DNA from 3 places in the Fusibacter fontis genome. Region 3 is predicted to be linked to each of the others. Evidence: riboswitches for the same ligand, from Rfam matches in the RefSeq annotation. Region 3 holds a riboswitch; each other region holds the start of a gene.
What was found. A riboswitch is a leader RNA that binds a small molecule or an ion and turns the genes downstream of it on or off. The one in region 3 is predicted to bind cyclic di-GMP.
Positions count from the first base shown of each region.

Region 1: another riboswitch for cyclic di-GMP. It lies ahead of ACZ41W_RS10415 (InlB B-repeat-containing protein); the one in region 3 lies ahead of ACZ41W_RS01180 (hypothetical protein).
Region 2: another riboswitch for cyclic di-GMP. It lies ahead of ACZ41W_RS06845 (transglutaminase-like domain-containing protein); the one in region 3 lies ahead of ACZ41W_RS01180 (hypothetical protein).

Region 1 covers NZ_AP042445.1:2,332,440-2,339,075, reverse strand. Annotated here, with positions in the region: gene ACZ41W_RS10425 (YfhO family protein) at 1-1,259, opposite strand, end outside; gene ACZ41W_RS10420 (methyl-accepting chemotaxis protein) at 1,401-2,966, opposite strand; cyclic di-GMP riboswitch class II at 3,159-3,242, shown strand; gene ACZ41W_RS10415 (InlB B-repeat-containing protein) at 3,265-5,601, shown strand; gene ACZ41W_RS10410 (AfsR/SARP family transcriptional regulator) at 5,685-6,636, opposite strand, start outside.
Region 2 covers NZ_AP042445.1:1,515,584-1,522,219, forward strand. Annotated here, with positions in the region: gene ACZ41W_RS06835 (hypothetical protein) at 1-34, opposite strand, end outside; gene typA (translational GTPase TypA) at 266-2,134, opposite strand; gene ACZ41W_RS06845 (transglutaminase-like domain-containing protein) at 2,295-3,107, opposite strand; cyclic di-GMP riboswitch class I at 3,119-3,199, opposite strand; cyclic di-GMP riboswitch class I at 3,279-3,359, opposite strand; gene ACZ41W_RS06850 (class D sortase) at 3,484-4,191, opposite strand; gene ACZ41W_RS06855 (ATP-binding protein) at 4,363-4,932, opposite strand; gene ACZ41W_RS06860 (PHP domain-containing protein) at 4,929-5,636, opposite strand; gene ACZ41W_RS06865 (DRTGG domain-containing protein) at 5,636-5,968, opposite strand; gene ACZ41W_RS06870 ([Fe-Fe] hydrogenase large subunit C-terminal domain-containing protein) at 5,980-6,636, opposite strand, start outside.
Region 3 covers NZ_AP042445.1:299,883-306,518, forward strand. Annotated here, with positions in the region: gene ACZ41W_RS01165 (type II secretion system F family protein) at 1-174, shown strand, start outside; gene ACZ41W_RS01170 (type II secretion system protein) at 244-606, shown strand; gene ACZ41W_RS01175 (O-antigen ligase family protein) at 715-2,514, shown strand; cyclic di-GMP riboswitch class I at 2,639-2,721, shown strand; gene ACZ41W_RS01180 (hypothetical protein) at 2,906-3,376, shown strand; gene ACZ41W_RS01185 (prepilin-type N-terminal cleavage/methylation domain-containing protein) at 3,388-5,049, shown strand; gene ACZ41W_RS01190 (Ig-like domain-containing protein) at 5,062-6,636, shown strand, end outside.

The sequences.
Region 1 (6,636 bases), 1.3 Mb from region 3:
CTAACTAAAAACATTTCATCTGGCATTGGAACGGTTAATCCAAGCATCGATCCGAGTTTCCAGTCGATGAGTAAGAATAAAATAAATCCAAATAGAATAATCCCTACATTTCTCAGTCGAACGCTTTTATAAGACTTAAAGCCTTCATATCCCCAGCTAATGAGTAAAAAAGACAATAAAAATGAAAATCGGTAAGGCACTTCGTTAGGAAAATGAAAACCATGCCAAATATAATTCAGAACATTGAAATTAAAGCTCAGCATGAAAAAGACAGTCAACAGGAAAGCGGAGACTTTTTTTCGAAACGGAATCTCTGGAGAAGCAAAAAAGAAAGCCATGAAAAATAAGCTCGCAAATCCTGAAAAAATATTTGGTAGACCGCTTTTAACGGTAGGTGCAATAGTCGGAAGCAAATTGTTGACCAGTGCAAGCGTTTCAAAATACGGTTTAAATACTTGAGGGAATGTGCTATTTACCGCATGTGTTAATTGTAATCCTTTGTAAGTAGGAATCAATACAACAGAAGCGATGCCAATTGCCAAAAGTGAGGCAATTCCCATGGTAAGCGTTTTATGAAACAACCACTTAAGTTGAATTTTCTGGTTTTGACAAATCAGCAGAACAAAAAAATAAAAGAGAAGAAAGAGACAAATAAAAAATCCAATATAAAAGTTACTGATGAGCGCGAGACTGAGTGTGAGCGTGTAAAGAATCCATTTTTGATGCTGAATCAGCTGATGAACACCTAAAATGATGAGCGGTAATAGTGCGACTGCATCGAGCCACATAATGTTCCAGTAATAGCCCATGTTAAAGCCGCAAAATGCGTATAGTAGTCCAAATAAAGTGATGGAAATATCGTTTTTATCAAAGACGCGCTTAATGTAGATGGAAAAGAAAGTTCCCGCGAGTGCAATCTTGAGTCCAGTTGCCAGCATCATAAACTCTCTCAAATAGGCTTTTGGAAACACAATGGAAAGTAGATAAATCGGGCTAAACGCATAATATGCCATGATGAGGAAAAAGTTGACGCCTAATCCCGGATGCCATGAATAAAAGAGCGATTCCCCTGATTGTAACTTGTGATGCAGCTCCTGTAAAAACGGATAGTACTGATGCCAACTGTCGATGACCATAATTTGTTGATCGCCAAACGGAAAAATCTCTATAACTGCGAATCCAATAAGTATAACGACATAAGCAATTAAAAAAGTGCTGATAATCCATCGATTGCGTTTGATAAAATCTTTAAATGCCATATAATCCCCCTGTTAGCGATCTATATTGATCTTCTATATGGATGAATGAAAATGAAGTGTTAGAATATATCAATCTCGTTTAATTATATAATAGAATGGTCATGATTTGTATCTATAAATATGGGAGATCGTTAAAAGTTATTAAAGTTTAAACTGATGTGTGTGACGATTGAGATTTTCTGCTTGTGCATTGAGCTCTTCACTTGAAGCGGCGGTTTCATCTGCCGTGGTACTTGTTCTTAAGATACTGTCAGAAATATGCTGCATCCAGTTTGAAATTTCCATAATTGCAGTGGACTGACTTGTGTTGATCTTGTCAATTTCAAGACTGCTGGCTTTAATCTCTGAAACATGCTTTTCAATCGTCTGAAAGTCGCATAGCATAATTTCTGATTGATTAAGTCCAGCTTTTGCTTGTTTAAAGACACTTTCGATTAAACTTGCGGTTTCTTTTGAAGACTGAGAGGATAATTTTGCTAAGTTTTGAACTTCTTCAGCAACCACTGAGAAACCTTTTCCAGCTTCGCCGACACGTGCAGCTTCTATAGCGGCATTGAGCGCCAATATATGTGTTTGAAAGGCTAAATCATCAATGACCCGATTAATGCGTTTCATTTCGAGCGCCGATTTCTCTAAATCCTGCATCGTGTGAACCAGTTGGGAAGCACCGTTTGTCCCACTTATCACTTCAGAAATGGCATTTTCTGAAAGCATTAGCCCATTTGAAGCGTTTTCAGCGCTTCGCCTTGCATCCCTTTCAAGCTGTGCAATAGAAGTCGTGATGCCTGCTGCTGCATGGGACTGTTCACTGGCATCTTGAGAAAGTTGCAAACTCATCTCACTTAGATGTGCAGCACCTTCTGAAACCTGTGAAGCGGTTTGCTGAATTTGTATGGCAATTGAGCGTAGCTGATGCTGCATCTGCTGAATAGAGGCAGATAATTTAAGCACTTCACCTTTGCCGATATCGGGCATACTGCTTTGAAGATCTCCATTTGAAATAGCAGTTGTCGCCGTCAGCATGGTCTGTAAAGGCAACGTAATCCATTTTCGAATAAATAGATCGATGACAAATATTGTGGATAGCATTAAAACAAGTGAAATAATAAGACTTCTAATAAATTGCTTAATAAAAAACTGGTAATTTTGTTCAATATCAAAATCCGTACCTATAACAGCGACCACACGTCCACTATCATCTTTTACTGGAAAATAACTGCTCATGAGCCTTCCAAAGTCGCCATTTTCGTATTTTCCAGGGATTTCTTCTCCGGAGGTTTCAAGCATTTCATAGATAGATTCATAGTCAGATTCTACTGGCGTAGAAAGGGGCGTAAAAAGCGGATTTCCAGCTTCATAGCCATCTGCAAAATAAATCCATTGTCCTTCAAGTTTAAGGGACAGATAGACGAATTTTGCCCCTGTCACACCTTGAATGGTTTCAATTTTTGATTTTATTTGAGTATAAATATCTGAAGTTGAATCGCCAGCCGTGGCAATTTCAACATAATCCTCTAAGGATTGTTCAACTTCAGGTGCTATAAAATTTTTTACTTGAACAGCTCTTGAAATGGCAGTTTCTTTGACAAGGGCCATAGAATCTCGATAATGACTAGCAATTAAAGCAACTGTAACAATCACTATGATGATAGCAGTTACAGTTATCATTCGAAAGCGGATACTCGTTTCATTTTTTAAGATTTTCACAGTGACCTCCTTGAATTCATCGATGGTATTATACCCGAAGAGAGAAAAGAATAACAAAGTACAGTTAAATGACAGTGTCACGCGTGACATTATCCACAAGCGTTTGTATCACTTTAAACAAGGTATAAATTAAACGTCGAGGACTGAGGAATGGATCGTCGATGGTTTGTTTTGTTTTAGATGTTTTACTTTGTATAAGGAGGATGTGATGAAACAGTTTTCTAAAATGGGCACTTGAATACTGTGGAGCAAATAGTGCAACCGGCCTTTCTTTAGTCATTAAAGAGAGGAGTATGTTATGAAAGTAGGTAAAAAATTTGTAATGATTTTACTCAGCTTGATGTTGATTGTCGGGGGACAATCGTACACATTTGCTGAAGAAACGGATTGTGGCCCAATCCCGATTCCGCAAGTTTTAATATCAGCAATTGCAGAACCATCAAATGGTGGTACAGTCTCAGGTGCGGGTATGTGGAATCTTTTTTCAATTTGTCACTTAACCGCACAACCAGCCATTGGATATTCTTTTGATCACTGGGAAATGAAGTTACCAATGAGCAGTAATTACCATTCAATTACTGAGATGGATCGATTTTTTAATGGAATTGAAATATCCAATCATCCAGATGGAACAAGTGACTTAACACTACCAGCAGTATCTCCACTAGATTTTAAAGCAGTGTTTAACATGGAGTATTACACATTGACTTATGGTTCAAATGATTTGAATCTAGGAACAGTTACGGGAACTCCAGCAGATGAGTATCCTTACGACAGTCCAATAACGCTTATTGCAAATCCGCTCGAAAGTGCACGATTTGTCAACTGGACTGAAACAGGAACAACAACTGTTTTTTCAACAAATAGCACTCTAAATATTGGAATGCCAAACCATGATCTCTCATTAACAGCGAATTTCGAACCAATTCCAATGCGACATGTCCAGACAGTTGTCGACCCTGAAGGAACTGCACAAATCGTCGGAGGAAATGGGTATTATCCTGAAGGCGAACGAATTACCATTACAGTGATACCTGAAAATGGTTATTGGTTTCAATATTATTCGGTTGAACCACAGCCGATGATTACGATTAACAGTGGGATTGAACCAATGAAAAATTCCAATTATTGGTCATATCCAAATTCTTTTGAAATCACCGTTCCAAGTTATGATATTATCGTAACCACACATATGTATGAACTTCTTGAGTATCATCTAAACCTTTCTGTTTCTCCAGAGGGCTCTGGAACTGCAGAAACATCTGGTATATATGAAGATGGCGAAACCGTCACTATGACAGCTACACCAAACAGAGGGTATCAATTTGTCAGATGGGAATTTGATGAAAATCCATTTGTCGTCTTGTTAGACGGTGGATCAACGCCTCCTCCAGTACCTCCAATTCCAGGCAATCCTTGGGTTGTATACGACAATCCATTGACACTCATTATGCCATGGTATGATTTAAATGGAACCGCTATTTTTGAACCAATCCAAGGTTATAATGTTGAAACCATCGCAGATCCAATGGAAGGTGGGAATTTAACTGGTGCTGGACTCTACTACCCTGGTGAAACATATACATTAACTGCTACTCCAAACACAGGGTATGAATTTGTGAAATGGACTTGGGTTTATGAAGAAGAAATCATTGAACCGAAAGAAACAAGTGAGTATTCAACACTTGATACGGGTTCAGAACCCATTCCAAATGAAAATGATAACCCAACATTATCCGATGTCATGGGAGAACGAGGTGTGATTTATACAGCACACTTCAGAGAAATTCCAAAACACAATGTGACATTAATCGATGAACCTATTGGAACCGGTACATTGAGTGGTAGTGGCGTCTACATGGAAGGAGAAACCTATACCATTTCAGCTGTACCAAATACCGGATATCTGTTTAGTCATTGGTCATGGGAAGTCATTGAAATCCCTGAAATAGAGATGCCTGTTTCCGTTGGTTCACAAGTCCAAATTCAACTGGATTATGAAACCGATGCAGCTTACACAAGTGATCAAGCGACCATGACTGCAGTTATGGGAAATAGAGACATCACTTATACCGCTCATTTTGTACCAGTACCAATTGTAAATGGTACAGTGAGCATCCATTGGACGCACAATGGAATGGATATCGTTGCACCAGAAACAATTACTGGTCAGATTGGAACACCATATACAACCAGTCCAAAAGTATTTCCAAACTATACTTTAAATGAAACGCCAGCCAATCAAAATGGTGTTTATGTAGAAGGAAACATTGATGTTATTTATCAATATACCTATGTAGCACCTGAAATTCCAACAGAACCTCAAACAGAACCTGTAACAGAACGAGAAAGAGAACCACAACCTGAACCTGAAACTATACCAACAACTGAACCAGCAACTCAGCCAACCACAGTAGTCATTGAAGAAGAAGTGACGCCACTTGCAGCGTTTGATATTGATCGTTTTTATGTAGATGAACCAGATGAAGCAGTTGTGCCAGTGGTTGAAGTAGAAGAAGAAACTGTACCTCTTGGAGATGCATTGCCACAAACAGGTCAACTTCCTGCTGAGCTATTCTATGGTTTAGGAGGAATTGTTGCAAGTATTGGCGTATGGCTTCGTAAGAAAAGATAAACACTCATAAGCCGTATTAGATGAATCAAAAAGGCGTATCCTGATTGGGATACGCCTTTAAATCGTGTTGAATAGATCACTTATTATAGAATAGATGCTTTAAGAGGATTTTCTCCATCTGCCGTCATGTGCTTGATTTGAGTAATGTGAAGATCTTGCTGTAGTGGGAATGAACTGAGAACACGTTGTAAAATTTGTTCCATTAAAGGGGTATCCACTCCTGGCAACAAGATCACCATTTGTGACTCGTTCCACTGGGTAAACGTATCTCCGCTACGCAAGTGCTCCATAAAGTGTTGTTTCAGTCGGTAAAGCTTTAAATCTTCTTGCGACTGAGAATATCCTTTTGTTCGACTGATGTTCACAACGCCGATGCTAAATGCAGCCTTTGACCGTTGACTCCTGCGTCTTTCGAGTTCATAAATAGACTTAAATACTTCGGGTTCGCAGAAAAATGCATTTTCAAGGGTGATTTCAGATTCTAAAGACTCAAATGGTGAAGTTCCCATATCCGCATCCGCTGATGGTGCGTGTGATTTTAAGAGCTTTTTGTAGAGCAATTTCATTTCAGTTGAGGGTTTTAACCCCATTTCTTGATAGTAAAATCCCGTAATGTATTCATAATGCTCGAGAGCCTGCTTTTGTTGATTTTTCTCATAGAGTGCTTCCATTAAGTAGATATGAAAAGGTTCTTCATAGACATCTATTTTAATAGCGCTCTGACAAATTTCAATCATATCGTCGTACAAACTCAGTCCACGCATTAATTCAACGGCATTCGTAACGGTTTTTAGGTACAGTCTTCGATAGTGATTCCTCACAGAAAATACCCAGTGTTGATCGTAACAGTCTGGTAAATAATCGCCTTTATAAAGAGATAAAGCTTCTTTATAGTTCCTTAGTGCTACTTCTGGTTGATTTGATTTTGCTAAATCGCCTTGCTTGATCAGAGATTCAAAAACATCGATATCTACTTGATACTGAATTTGATCGTTCCATTTATAGTACCCATTTGTAAATAATAAGGTATTCATA
Region 2 (6,636 bases), 1.2 Mb from region 3:
AGGGAACAATCATCGTTGCTTCAAGCGAATGCATCAAATTACCTCCATAAATGTAAAACTTTTGTCTTTTTAAATTTCCATTTATTACCATTTTTATTATGCTTTTTATCATATCGCAATTTCCATATTTTGTCAATTGTCATTATTTAATTGTCGCAATAAAAATAGCCACTACACCCCAGCATGATTCGCTGAATTGTAGTGGCTATCGAATGTTTAAATGTATAGCTTTATAGATTTATAAATGACTCGTTTTATGTTTTATTTATACTGCTTCTTCAGCAGTATCAAGCTCTTCTGAGTTTTCAAGTTCTTTATTGACTTTGTTTCGGTATCTCACACGGTCTGTCTCATTTAAGATTCTTTTTCTCATTCTTAATGCATCTGGTGTGATTTCTAACAACTCGTCATCTTCAATAAACGTGAGTGCCTCTTCCATATTGAAAATTTTAGGTGGAATTAACTTAATGGCATCATCGTTACCTGAAGAACGCGTATTCGTCATCTTTTTATTCTTAGTTGGATTAACTGTCATATCTTCACGACGAGAATTAATCCCAATAATCATGCCTTCATATACTTCTGTTCCAGCATCAATCATCATTGTCGCTCTTTCAGATAAATTAAATAGTGAATATCCCATTGCAACGCCACCTTGTTGAGAGATCAATACTCCGTTGTTACGCTTTGGAATTTCCCCTTTATACGGTTGGAATTCTGCAAACGATCGAATGAGAACACCTTCACCACGTGTTACGTTTACAAACTCACTTCTATACCCTAATAAACCACGTGTTGGAACGAGAAACTCAACTCGCGTATATCCATCTTCTGTTTGCATAGAGTCCATCAAACCTTTTCGGATACTAAGTTCTGAAATAACAGCTCCAGAATACTCGTCCGGTACAATGGCAATCACGCGTTCAATCGGTTCACATCTTTGACCGTTGATGGTTTTCATCAAAACTTGTGGTTTTGAAACGGCAACTTCATATCCTTCTCTTCTCATATTTTCAAGCAATATGGATAAATGAAGCTCGCCACGACCTGAAACGCGGTATCCATCTTGAACAGAATCCAGTGCATCTACTCTTAAACCAACATTTACTTCAAGCTCTTTATCCAATCTATTTTTTAAATGGCGATTGGTTACGAACTTTCCGCTTTTTCCACAGAATGGTGAATCGTTAATTAAAAAGTTCATAGAAAGTGTCGGTTCCTCGATTTCAATCATTTCCATTGGTTCAATAAAACTTGGATTACAAATCGTCTCACCAATAGAGATATTGTCGATTCCGGCAATAACCACCATATCACCCGCTATAGCTTCTGATACTTCACGTTTGTGTAAACCTTCATACACGTATAATTTGGATATTTTTGCACGTTCTTGTACGCCTTCGCTTTTGCATACAATCACTTGATCCCCTTGTTTAATGGTGCCTCTTGTCACACGACCAATACCTAAACGTCCCACATAATCATCATAATCAAGGGATGATATTTGCATTTTCAAAGGCTCTGACGGATCTTCAGAATAAGGCTTCACGTGGTCTAAAATCAAATCAAATAGTGGGGATAAATCATTGCTTTCATCTTCAAGCGATAATTTCGCAATCCCTTCTTTTGCAATACCATATACAATTGGGAATTCTAATTGTTCATCATTGGCATTTAACTCTACAAATAAGTCAAATGCTAAATCGACAACTTCTTCTGCTCTTTGGTCTTTTTTATCAATTTTGTTAATAAAGAGGATAGGTCTTAATCCCCTTTCCAATGATTTCTTTAAAACAAATCTTGTTTGTGGCATAGGGCCTTCACTTGAATCCACTAATAGGATTACGGTATCCACGGTTTTCATGATGCGCTCTACTTCTGATGAGAAGTCCGCATGGCCTGGTGTATCCACTATATTAATTTTATGATTTTTATACATAATCGAGCAGTTTTTTGAATAGATTGTAATGCCGCGTTCTCTTTCAAGATCATTGCTATCCATGACGCAATCCGGTACAACTTCATTCTCTCTAAAAACATTATTTTGACTCAAAAACGCATCGACTAAAGTTGACTTTCCTGCATCGACGTGTGCGATAACAGCGATATTGATAATTCCATTACTTTGTGACATTCATATTCTCCTAACTGATTCTAAAAAAAAAATTCAACTTTATAATTCTATCCTATTTTCACATGAAATGATATGAATTATTGACAATTTACAAAAAATTAAAAAAAAAGCACCCCTATAAACAGTTTTATAAAGATGCTTTGTTTCAAAATAAAATTATTTAATATATTTTAGTCACAGTATACTCTTCACTCGATTTGTAGATTTGTGAACCCTTTTTGAGTTCACCTTTCGTACTATCAACTGTAGAGTCAATTGTTTTCCAGCTGCCGTTTACATATACTGCATTCCATGCGTGGTACACGCTACCCGTCGTAGTGCTATACCCCTTAATCAATTGAGTCGGTATACCTACACTGCGCGACATCGCTGCAAAAACCGCTGCATAATCGTAACATATACCTGAATGTGAACGCATTAACTCGTCAACATTTGGAATATAGCCAGACGAAACTGTTTTAGCTTTATTATAATCATACGAAAACTGTTGAGTGACATAACGGTAAATGGCTAAGACTTTTTCTTCATCTGTTTTCGCATCACGTGTCAACGATTGAGCGAGTTCGACAACTGTTGAACTACCTTCCCAATTAATATCTTGAATGCTATTTAAAAATACTGAATTTGAATCTTCGAGATTTAAGTCAATTGTAGCTTGAGATAACTCCTTGTACTTGGTTCCACTGATTTGTTCCATGATTCGAACTTGATACACACCATTTCCCATTTGCAGTGGGAATTGAACAGGTTGCGTCGTGTTTAGTGGATACGTATACCTTGTTCCATCTTTTTCAATCAAGACCACGTTTTTAGTCTGACTCAATTGAGACATTTGAATCTTTACAACTCCCTTTGAATGAAGTGCTTCAATCAAAATCTCATCAGAAGCATAAGAGGGAACGACAACTGCTACTTGAACAATTAGTAAAACTAATGCAAACAAGCAGACTGTAAAACGGTTAAATCGTTTCATATTGCTCTCCTTTCGGTAGCGCGGCTGCCATTCTTTCGAAAGGCCCTATGGCTTTGCGTCCCATCGTTTCCAATGGTTTGCTATTATCGTTGAAGAGACTATCTTTCACGTATTCAATTTTCAGTTTTCAATTTTTAGCTTTTAGTTTTCAAAAAATAGAAAAACTTTCCATTCGGTAGCGCGGCTGCCATTCTTTCGAAAGGCCCTATGGCTTTGCGTCCCACCGTTTCCAATGGTTTGCCGTTATCGTGAAAAGATACTTCTTCACTAAGTGTTACTTACATTATAGCATGTGTACTTCAAAAAACTATTAAATAATCATGACAAATGGCGAAACCAACGAGATTTTCACCCTGATATTTTCACACTGATATTTCTACGGATTTTGTAGCGCATGAATAATGAGTCGATGCGTCGGGTTTTTAACAGGATCACAAGTGACCAATGTTAAAATCTTATCCTTTCCATTGCTATTTAATACAGAAACATCTTCCGGTTCAACAATATGCACTTTATAAACGGTGTATTTATAGATTTTTTCTTTTGTGACAATTTCAATCACGTCACCATTTTTAATTTCATTGAGACGATTAAAAAACACACCATAAGAGCGACCGCGGTGACCTGCGATTGAAACATTTCCCACTTCGCCAAATGCACTACTACCTTTAATAATGGCTGCACCACGATTTAGATTTTTCTCCGTCGCGCCTACTAACACTGGCATCAAAACATCAATCTTTTTGATTTTTATCTTGGCAACAACGCTTTTGTCTACTACAGGTGCTTTCTTTTCTGTCGTTCCCTCGGAGGTTCCTTCTGAAGTAGCGGTTGTTTGATTTTCTGTTTCAGTTGTTCCATCTGTTTCTGCAGCATTTGAGCTACTATAAATATCTTCGAGTCCGATATAATCTGATGCTACTTCTTCAGGTGCGTTGATACTGAGTTCGAGCTCATCATCAAACGCAGCAAGCAGTTTTTGCTGCCAATAATAAGCATAGATTCGATCATAAATAGGAAAAGCAGCCACTGCGATTCCGACAATGATTAATACTGTCGAAATGATTTTTCTTTTTTTACTCATAGCTCTCTCCTCTATCAATCTAAATGACTATAGCCATCTAAAAAAAACAGTAAAACGCCCGAACCGATTCCAAAAACACTAAGAGCGATGCGTATCGAAGCGTCTATTTCGATATAATTAGTCAAAATAACAAATAATATAGATACAACAATTACCTGAATACCCATTTTTCTAAAATTCAATTGGCACCTCAGAACTTTTAACTTTTATTTCTTCTAATCCTTCTGCAATGTATTCTCGAAGCCAAGTAATGACATCGATGTTGCTAATTGGAACGCCATTTAATAGCTTTTTAATTTCCTTTGTATTGAGCGTAAAGGAAGCACCATTATAAGTATGCGTATAGATTAAATCCATTTGATCACAGGCATTAATAATTGTGACAATAGTATCTGGCATACTTCCAAGTGGTACACGATCAATATGACTGTGTTGAAAAACAGCTGTAATCTCTGTTCCCACTCCAAGCTGTGATTTAATGGTAAAATACCCCCCGCATTGCTCAGCAGAAAGTTTGAATAGCGGGATCCCTAGCCCAACTTTACGTGTTGTTCGAGTCGTATAAAATGGATCAATGACTTTCTCAACCGTCTCAGAATCCATTCCGGTACCATCATCTTTTATTTTGATCATCAATTGATCTTCAACAAGATCTTCAATCACGACAATTCGCATACATTCTGCTTTTGCACTGATTGAATTTTGTGCAATGTCTAAAATATGCAACGATAATTCTCTCATAGTTGGCCCTTTCCTAAAAAATAGTCAATAACTGCCTGACACGTTTTTTCCTCTAATTCAATTTGATGAATCGGTTCTTGAATATCGATTAAATAATGTGCATCTGAATTATAGATGATGTTGTAACCTTGAATCAACGGCTCATTGATGGGGCTTTTTTTGTGTACTTCAATACAATGAACATCCAGTTCCTTAGGAATAAAGCCTAAATTGACGATCATGCTATTGGCTGATTTATTCACATGAGCTGGCACAATTGCACCACCGAGTTTCAATACCAAATCTTTCAGTTCATCAATCCCTAAATCTATCGACAAGATCAATGCACTTGGATATTCACCCACCACTTCATCTTCAATATTTAAGATGTATTGCTTCCCAAATACTTTTGAATTGTTGGGAAGCGGCGACTTGTATGCAGCTAACTGAGCATCAAACTGCTCAATTTTGTCCACACTGGGAAAATAGCATAAGACATGAACTTCTTCTCTCGTTTGCACTTCCATACCCGGAACAAGTAAGATTCCAAGCGTCTGAGCAATCTCAGACGCAACTCTAACATGATTACAGGCATTGTGATCTGTGATCGCAATAATATCTAGGCCTTTAATAAACGCCATATTGACAATATTATTTGGGGTCATTTCATCATCACCACAAGGTGATAGACAAGAATGAATGTGCAAATCATAAAAATAGTTCACTATTTTACTCCTGCCTCATATAAAATCTTAAAGATTTCAAATGCTTCTAATTGAGTGGAAAGCATCACAACATTTTGATCGTTCGCTTTATCAATAATCTCTTGATCGACTTCAATATTTTCTGGAATAATGACACAGGCAAATTCCAAAAGTGAAGCAACTGCTAATATATTATTGTGGGTTTGAACGGTAATCCACGCTGTATCGTGTTTACCTTTTGCCATTACCCAGCTTAATAAATCGCATGAGTATACATTTTCGATGGTTCTATCAAGCTCTTTTCCCGATAAATGTTTGAAACCATATTTTTCAACTAATTCATTTACTTTCATATAGTCCACCTCTATTTTTTATTTAAAAAGAAACAATCCTCTAACTTTGCATAACCATTTACAACATCTTCAGCAAGTACTCTACATGCAGGCGCACCGCACGCACCACAGTTAATTCCAGGAAGCATCTGCGTGTACTCTTCAATTTTCGCCATTTTTTCTAAAGCGCGTTTAAAATCAACATCCAGTTTAAAAATTGGGAGTGGCTCAATTGGGAGATTCCATTCCATGTATTCAGGCGTCATCTCGATATCTATTTGAACCGGAACGTCCATCCCGTATTGTTTAGAAAGTTTACGCACTCTGTTTTTTCCTATAAACGTATTTTCCACATTTAATGGGCCACCTACACAGCCATTAATACATGCATACCCTTCAAAGAATAGAAGTGAACTCAATTTTCCAAGTTCCATATATTCAAGCACTTTGATGACTTCATCGATGCCATCAACCGCAATATAATCGTCGAGATCCATGGAGTAACTTTGACCACCAACCCTTGCCCAACCAATTCCCTTGCCAGTCGCACATTGTATCTGCTGAGTAACAGTCACTTTATCAATAATCTTCATGATTTTGTAGTAAATTTCTTCAATGGAAACTGCTTCATCAATATTCGACTTCGCAATACCAATTGGATCTTTGATACTTGTAATTTTCGCAGGACA
Region 3 (6,636 bases):
GAGGAAATGCTTGATAAGACGGCAGACTATTACGATGAAGAGCTGGATGCAGCGATTTCAAAGATGATCAGTATGCTGGAGCCATTGATGATCATCGTCATGGCGGTAGTGGTTGGTTTTATTGTTATTTCTATGCTGTTGCCAATGTTTGACATGCTCAAAACAGTGAAATAGTAAAGAAATAGCATTAAACATATAGGGCGAAAGCCTAATAAAACATAAATGTTAAGGAGGAAGAAACACATGATGAAAGCATTGAAAAAGAAAAGAGCAGGCGGATTTACTCTTATCGAGTTAATCGTAGTTATCGTAATCTTAGGTATTTTAGCTGCAATCGCTATTCCAAGATTGGGTGGATTTACAGATAATGCTAATGAAAAAGCTGCATTAGCAGAAGCTAAAACTATTTACACATCATTAGTAGCATTACAAGCAAGTAATGGATCTGTTTCAGGAATTGGTTTGACATCTACATCTTTACTTGATTTAACAGGTCCTTTAAACGGAACTGCTTTAACAGTAACAGACGCAGATAGTTTTGTGTATACTGTTAAAGGATATACTGTAACCTACACAAATGGAACAGCAGCAGCAGTTAAAAACTAATTAATCGTATTCTATTAATGATAACAACAGACTATTATTAATGATCCAAGGATTGCATGTATTAAGTACTTGCAATCCTTTTATCTGTCGTTGTGTTGAAAGGTGATTATGAAAAAAATTAATGAGCAAAATGCAAAAGAAATAATTTACATCATGCCACTAATATTATTAATCGCGGTTGTTCCACTTATTTTGAGATTTCGCGTAATTATACTAGAGGGAGAGTGGTTTGAATGTTGGACGGGTGCATATATTGAAAATGATTATTTTTCGTATTACAAATCATTATTTATCATAACACTCTCTGTTGTTGGTACCATTTTACTTTTGCTAAGAGTTGTTTTTGATCGGTTTCATTTAGTTTGGGATTCTGCGCTGATATGGGTTGTGTTGGTTGGCTTAACAATGATTGTTTCTAGCCTGTTATCTGATTATTCGTTTATTTCATTGCATGGATATGTTCACCATGGCGAAGGTATTCTTGTTCTTATATCCTATTTGATTATGTTTGTTTTAGCCTATCAGCAAGTGACTTCTGAAAAAGCGATTAAAATCATTATAGGATCTTTATTGATTTCAGCCTTTATGATCTGTTTACTTGGATTTTTTCAGTTTTTTGGTAAAGATTATTTAAATACATGGATTGGCAGACGATTAATTTATCCTTTTCAATATCATTATATTGCTGATTCAAAAACCATTGTTAATGTGGGAAAAGAAATTATTGCAACCATGGGCAATTCGAATTATGTTGGAAGCTATATGGCGATGGTATTTCCTCTAGCGACAGCATTATACTTCGGGATAAAAAGCCGCTTAAAAACAGGATTATTTTCTGTTCTGTTGTTGTTGTTTTTTGCTGTGTGGATTGGATGCAAATCTAGAGCGGGGATGCTAGGTGGCATGATTGCGTTGTTAATTATAATTCTATTCATGAGAAAACAAATTTGTCGTGACAAATTTAAAATATTCATTATTATTCCAATGATTTGTATCGCATTGATGATGAACACGTTTTCAGATGGTTCATTATTCGGAAAAATCAAGAGTTTCAACCCTGACATTGAAAAGACAAGTGATGATCGTTTAATGGTTAAGTCATTTGAATTAAATGATAATTTCGGTAAAATAAAAACCAATCACTATACAATTGCTTTTTCAGTCAATAAGGGATATGTTCATTTTTACAACGATAATAATGTGCAATATGCGAAAGAACACATCAACGAGGATTCGTATTTAATTCATATTGATGATACTGAAACCCTAAAAGTACAAGAAATTGTTTCGTCAAAAAAAACAATTCTTATTACTACTTTGGATAACATAAAACTCAATTGGTATATTAAAGAGGATGTTATACAATTAGGTGGAAAATTAGGCGAATTTCATACAAGTGTATATGAACCTGAAAAATGGGGATTTGAAGGTAGAGAAACTTTTGCGTCGGGTCGTGGGTATATATGGTCGAGATCATTTCCGCTAATTAAGAATAACCTTTGGTTAGGTACAGGACCAGACACGTTTGGAATGTACTTTCCTCAAGAAGATTTTGTGGGGAAAGCCAATTATTTTAGAACCCTTAGTATGGTTGTAGATAAGCCACATAGCTATTACTTACAGTTACTTATTAATACGGGATTAATTTCGCTGATCACTATGTTGATTTTGTTTTTATCTTATATTTTAAAAACGTTTATGCAATTATACACATGTAATTTTACTCAACGTTGTCAGTCCAATATGAATGATTTCTATGCATATGTAGTGGGAATCTTTGCCGCTGTAATTGGTTATCTTATCGCTGCAATATTTAATGATAGTGTTGTTTCTGTAGCTCCGATATTTTGGATCTTATTAGGAATTGGATTTGCATCTCATAGATTAATGAAGTGTAAATGTCTTTAAAATTGCAAAATATGAAAATAAGAACAGCTTGAAATGAGAACATGTAGACAATTTTACACGGATACGATATAATAATGAATATATAAACAATTTAAAAAGGCTTACAATATCAGCCTATTCAACACTATATATTTGGCAAACTATTTGAAAAAATAGGACGCAAAGTTTGAAGTCTAAGGAGTTATCTATGACGGTTCGGCTGCAGTTTGTAAACTGCGGCCTTTTTTATTTTGGATTGTCAATGACAATTCAAGCAAAGTCTGCGTAAGTATTGATTATTTGGATATAATAATGAGTAATAATGTAGTGAAAATTTCACGTTAGAAAGATTTCACCCATGTAAGTTCATATTCACGAGATATGATTGAACACAAATATTCGGGAGGTCCTTTTGAATCGTATGTTAAGCAAGTATAAGAGGATTCAAATATTTTTAAACGAGTCTAAAGGCGGTACTTTAGTATTTATTTTGATGATTTTAATGGTAGTCGGAATATTACTTGCTGCTATTCAAGCTGTTTTTGTCGGCAACTTAAATCAAGCAAAGTCGCAAGAAGAAGATGTTGAAACGTACTATTTAGCATATTCAGGCGCTGAGATGGCATATGCTGCTTTAATTAATAATTCGTTTGAATTAATGAATCGTTTAAAAAACAATACAGTTTCATCTTATACAGAGAACGATATCGCTTTAGGCAATGGTACAATTGATGTGAGTGCTATAAAATCAACTGATTCCGGATTTGTCGATTGGATAAAAATCACTTCAATTGCTACAATGAACGATACAGGAGAAACATATACTCGAATCATGTATTTTGATCCTGCAGATGTGAGCAAGAAAGTTTGGAAAAATAATTAGGAGTGATTTAAATGACAAGAATAAAAGGATTTACTTTAATTGAATTGATTGTTGTTATCGCACTAATTGGAACTGTATTAGCCGTGGGGTTTAACATGTTCATTTTTGCAAATAAAAGCCATGAAATGGTAATTGTTGAAGCAGATATACAGCATAATGTAAGAATTGTAAGCAAAACAATTAATAACATCATTAGAGATTCATCGGGTGTTTTTGTATTGGCGAAAGATTATCCAACGCCTTCAACAAACATAGCAGACTATTTTTCGGATGAATGGAACTACTTAATGATCAATTCCAATAAAACTCAACTTGTTGAGTGGGTTTGGGATGGTACGCAACATGTTCAAAGAGTGCTTGCAACAGCTGAACCAGGAGTAACTTTTGATTTAACTTTTGATAAAGATAATGCGCCGGACGTTGATCGACTGTTGAAGTTTTCATTAGCCGTAAATGTCAATGGCAAAACAAGAACTGTTAGTTCCGAACTTGAAAGTGTCAATACCCTACAGGTCATTGATCGTTCATACGGAAATGTGGCAAATACGCTTGCATATCGTTCAGATCCAAGACTCACTGACGTTGCAGTTGCACAAGCCTCAGTTTCATTTGTCATCGACCGTTCAGGTAGTATGGATTACTCTTTAGGAGCAAGTACGAGACTCAACGTATTAAAGCAGGAAGCTACAAAAATGGTCCAAGGATTAGCGGATAATGAAAACATTTTTTTAAGTGTATCGCCATTTTCGTATAATGCGAACAGTACACTTGGAGATAATAAGAATGTAATGATTAAATTGCAACCTAATGTAAATACATTTATTGGAACGAGTGGCATCATCACAAACTTGACAGCTAATGGTGGTACGAATACAGGTGATGGCATGAGACGCGGATTACGTTCGATTGAAGCATTTAATAACGATCCAACAAATGCCAGCAAAATAACAAAGAATTTTATGATTATACTGGTAGATGGAGACACCAATGTAGAAAGTATTCATCAGTATATTAGTTTTAGAAACTATACGTTTAATGCACCGTTGGCACACACTTATACAAGTGGAACAAATACGTATACGTATAATCGTTGGGACTGGATATGGAATAGTGGGTGGCGTGTAAGATTTACTTATTATGATCAAACGGGTGCAGTGCATTATAAATGGGATAATCCATATGCGCATAATTCAACTTATGATGGTTTAGCAGTTAGATATACAGGCTGGAACAACTATAATAATTTTTATTATACGTATGATGGAGATTTGGGAAAAACATATGTTACCAATGATCAAAACATTGGCAGTTATTATTCATCCGGATACTCTAACGCATATTATTCAGGTGGAATAGCCATTGGTGCTAGCAACGACGATTACATTCAGACGGTTGTAAATCAATTCAACGGGTCGTTAAAATATCCAGGTACAGGCAATACCGAGACTTTTCCCGATTACAAAGTTCGCACTTTTGTTATCGGATTTACGAGTGGTGCAAGTTCTTCTGGACTTCAAGCCATTGCAAATGCAACAAAAGCTACAGATGGAACAAATGGAACTGGCGCTTATAAGTATTACGTAGCAGATACAGGTGCGGCACTAAATGCAGTTTTGGAAGAAATTAAATTTCAAATAAGTGATGCCTTATGGCATATCGGTGGACCAAACTAAAGGAGGTAAAACATGAAAGTGAATAAACATACACAAAGTGGATTTACCTTAGTTGAAATAATTGTTTCAATCGCAATTTTCGGTATTATTGCAGCAATATTTATTCCTGCAATGGCGTTTACTTTTCGACACTTAGTTGACTCTGAGAAATTTGTCATAGATTCATATGCATCTCAACAGGATGTAGAGAAAATTCTTGAACAAAAGAGAAGTGAACCAACAGGTGTTGGAAGTCAAACAATTCAAGTCTTTGGTGTTAGTGTCACCGGCCATTTAATAACTGAGAATATTTCAGGACATGGTCAAATCACAGTATTTCAACCGCCTGAAACAACCCCCTATGATGTTCCTGAAATTATTGCAAATGGACATGCTGGAAATCCAGATGTCCTAATGACTGTTGTAGGGACATCACCGACTCCTGCAGAAATAAATATGTTTGATGGATCAGGCAATTTAAACCCAGCTGTTTTTTATGTAGATTATCGCAAATACAAAGTGGATGATCCGCTTATTCATCTGATGAGTGTCTATAAGTGGTTTGTCTCATCAGAACAAAATATTACAAGTATAGCGACTTTAGATAATTATGCCGTTATAAAAGAGTGGAATGCTGCAAGAGGGTTGGTATCATATGCTGAATCAGAAACCTTGCATATAACACCAAATAATCAAACAGATACTACCCTTGGAACGGACTATGAACGGTTTAAATTTAGTGAAGTAGTAACGGGGTTGTCGTTGTCAAATGAAGCGCTTATTAATCGCTTCGGAAATCGCTACTTGTATTATTCTGTAACACCCTATGCGATTAGTGGTCGTATAGGTAAAGAAGATCTAAGTAATGCAGTTTATATTAGAGCACCTAGAATTGAGATTGACCGAGCTTATTTTGGTACTAACAACAAACAAGTTGAAGTCGTATTTAAATCAAATATTTCACAGACTATGAACAAAGATTTAATTCAAACAAATGCTTCTTTAGGGAACTTAGTAAGTGCAACACGTTCAACAACGGACTCGAAAATCATGATTTTGGAATTCGAAAATCCGATTAGCAGTACGTCTTCAATTAGTGGAAATGAACTGATTAAGGGTGCTATAGCATCTGAAACATATGGTTATATCAGTATTTGGAGTAATGATCATCCAAAAGGAACCTTTACAATTGATACAGTTGATACAGTGTACGCAACAAGCCTAACGTTGACGCCGGAGACAGCTTCACTTTATGTGGGTCAAACACAATCATTATCTGCGGCTGTTCTACCGGCTAATGTGACACATACGACTGTTAGTTGGGAAAGCAATCGACCAGATATCGCTACCGTAGATGCTAACGGTTTGGTTACTGCAATCTCTGTAGGCAGTGCGACCATTACTGCAACATCAGGAGATGGTAGAAAGTCAGATACGTGTTTGATTACAGTTACAGCGTTACCTCCGGCTATTCAACCGTATTTATGGCCAAGTGATATGGTGGCAAAATTAGACGCTTCAATAGGTCTCGAGTATTCAAGTGGTATTTGGATCAATCGATGGAATGATCAAAGTGGACACAATAATCATTTTTATCAAACAAATAGC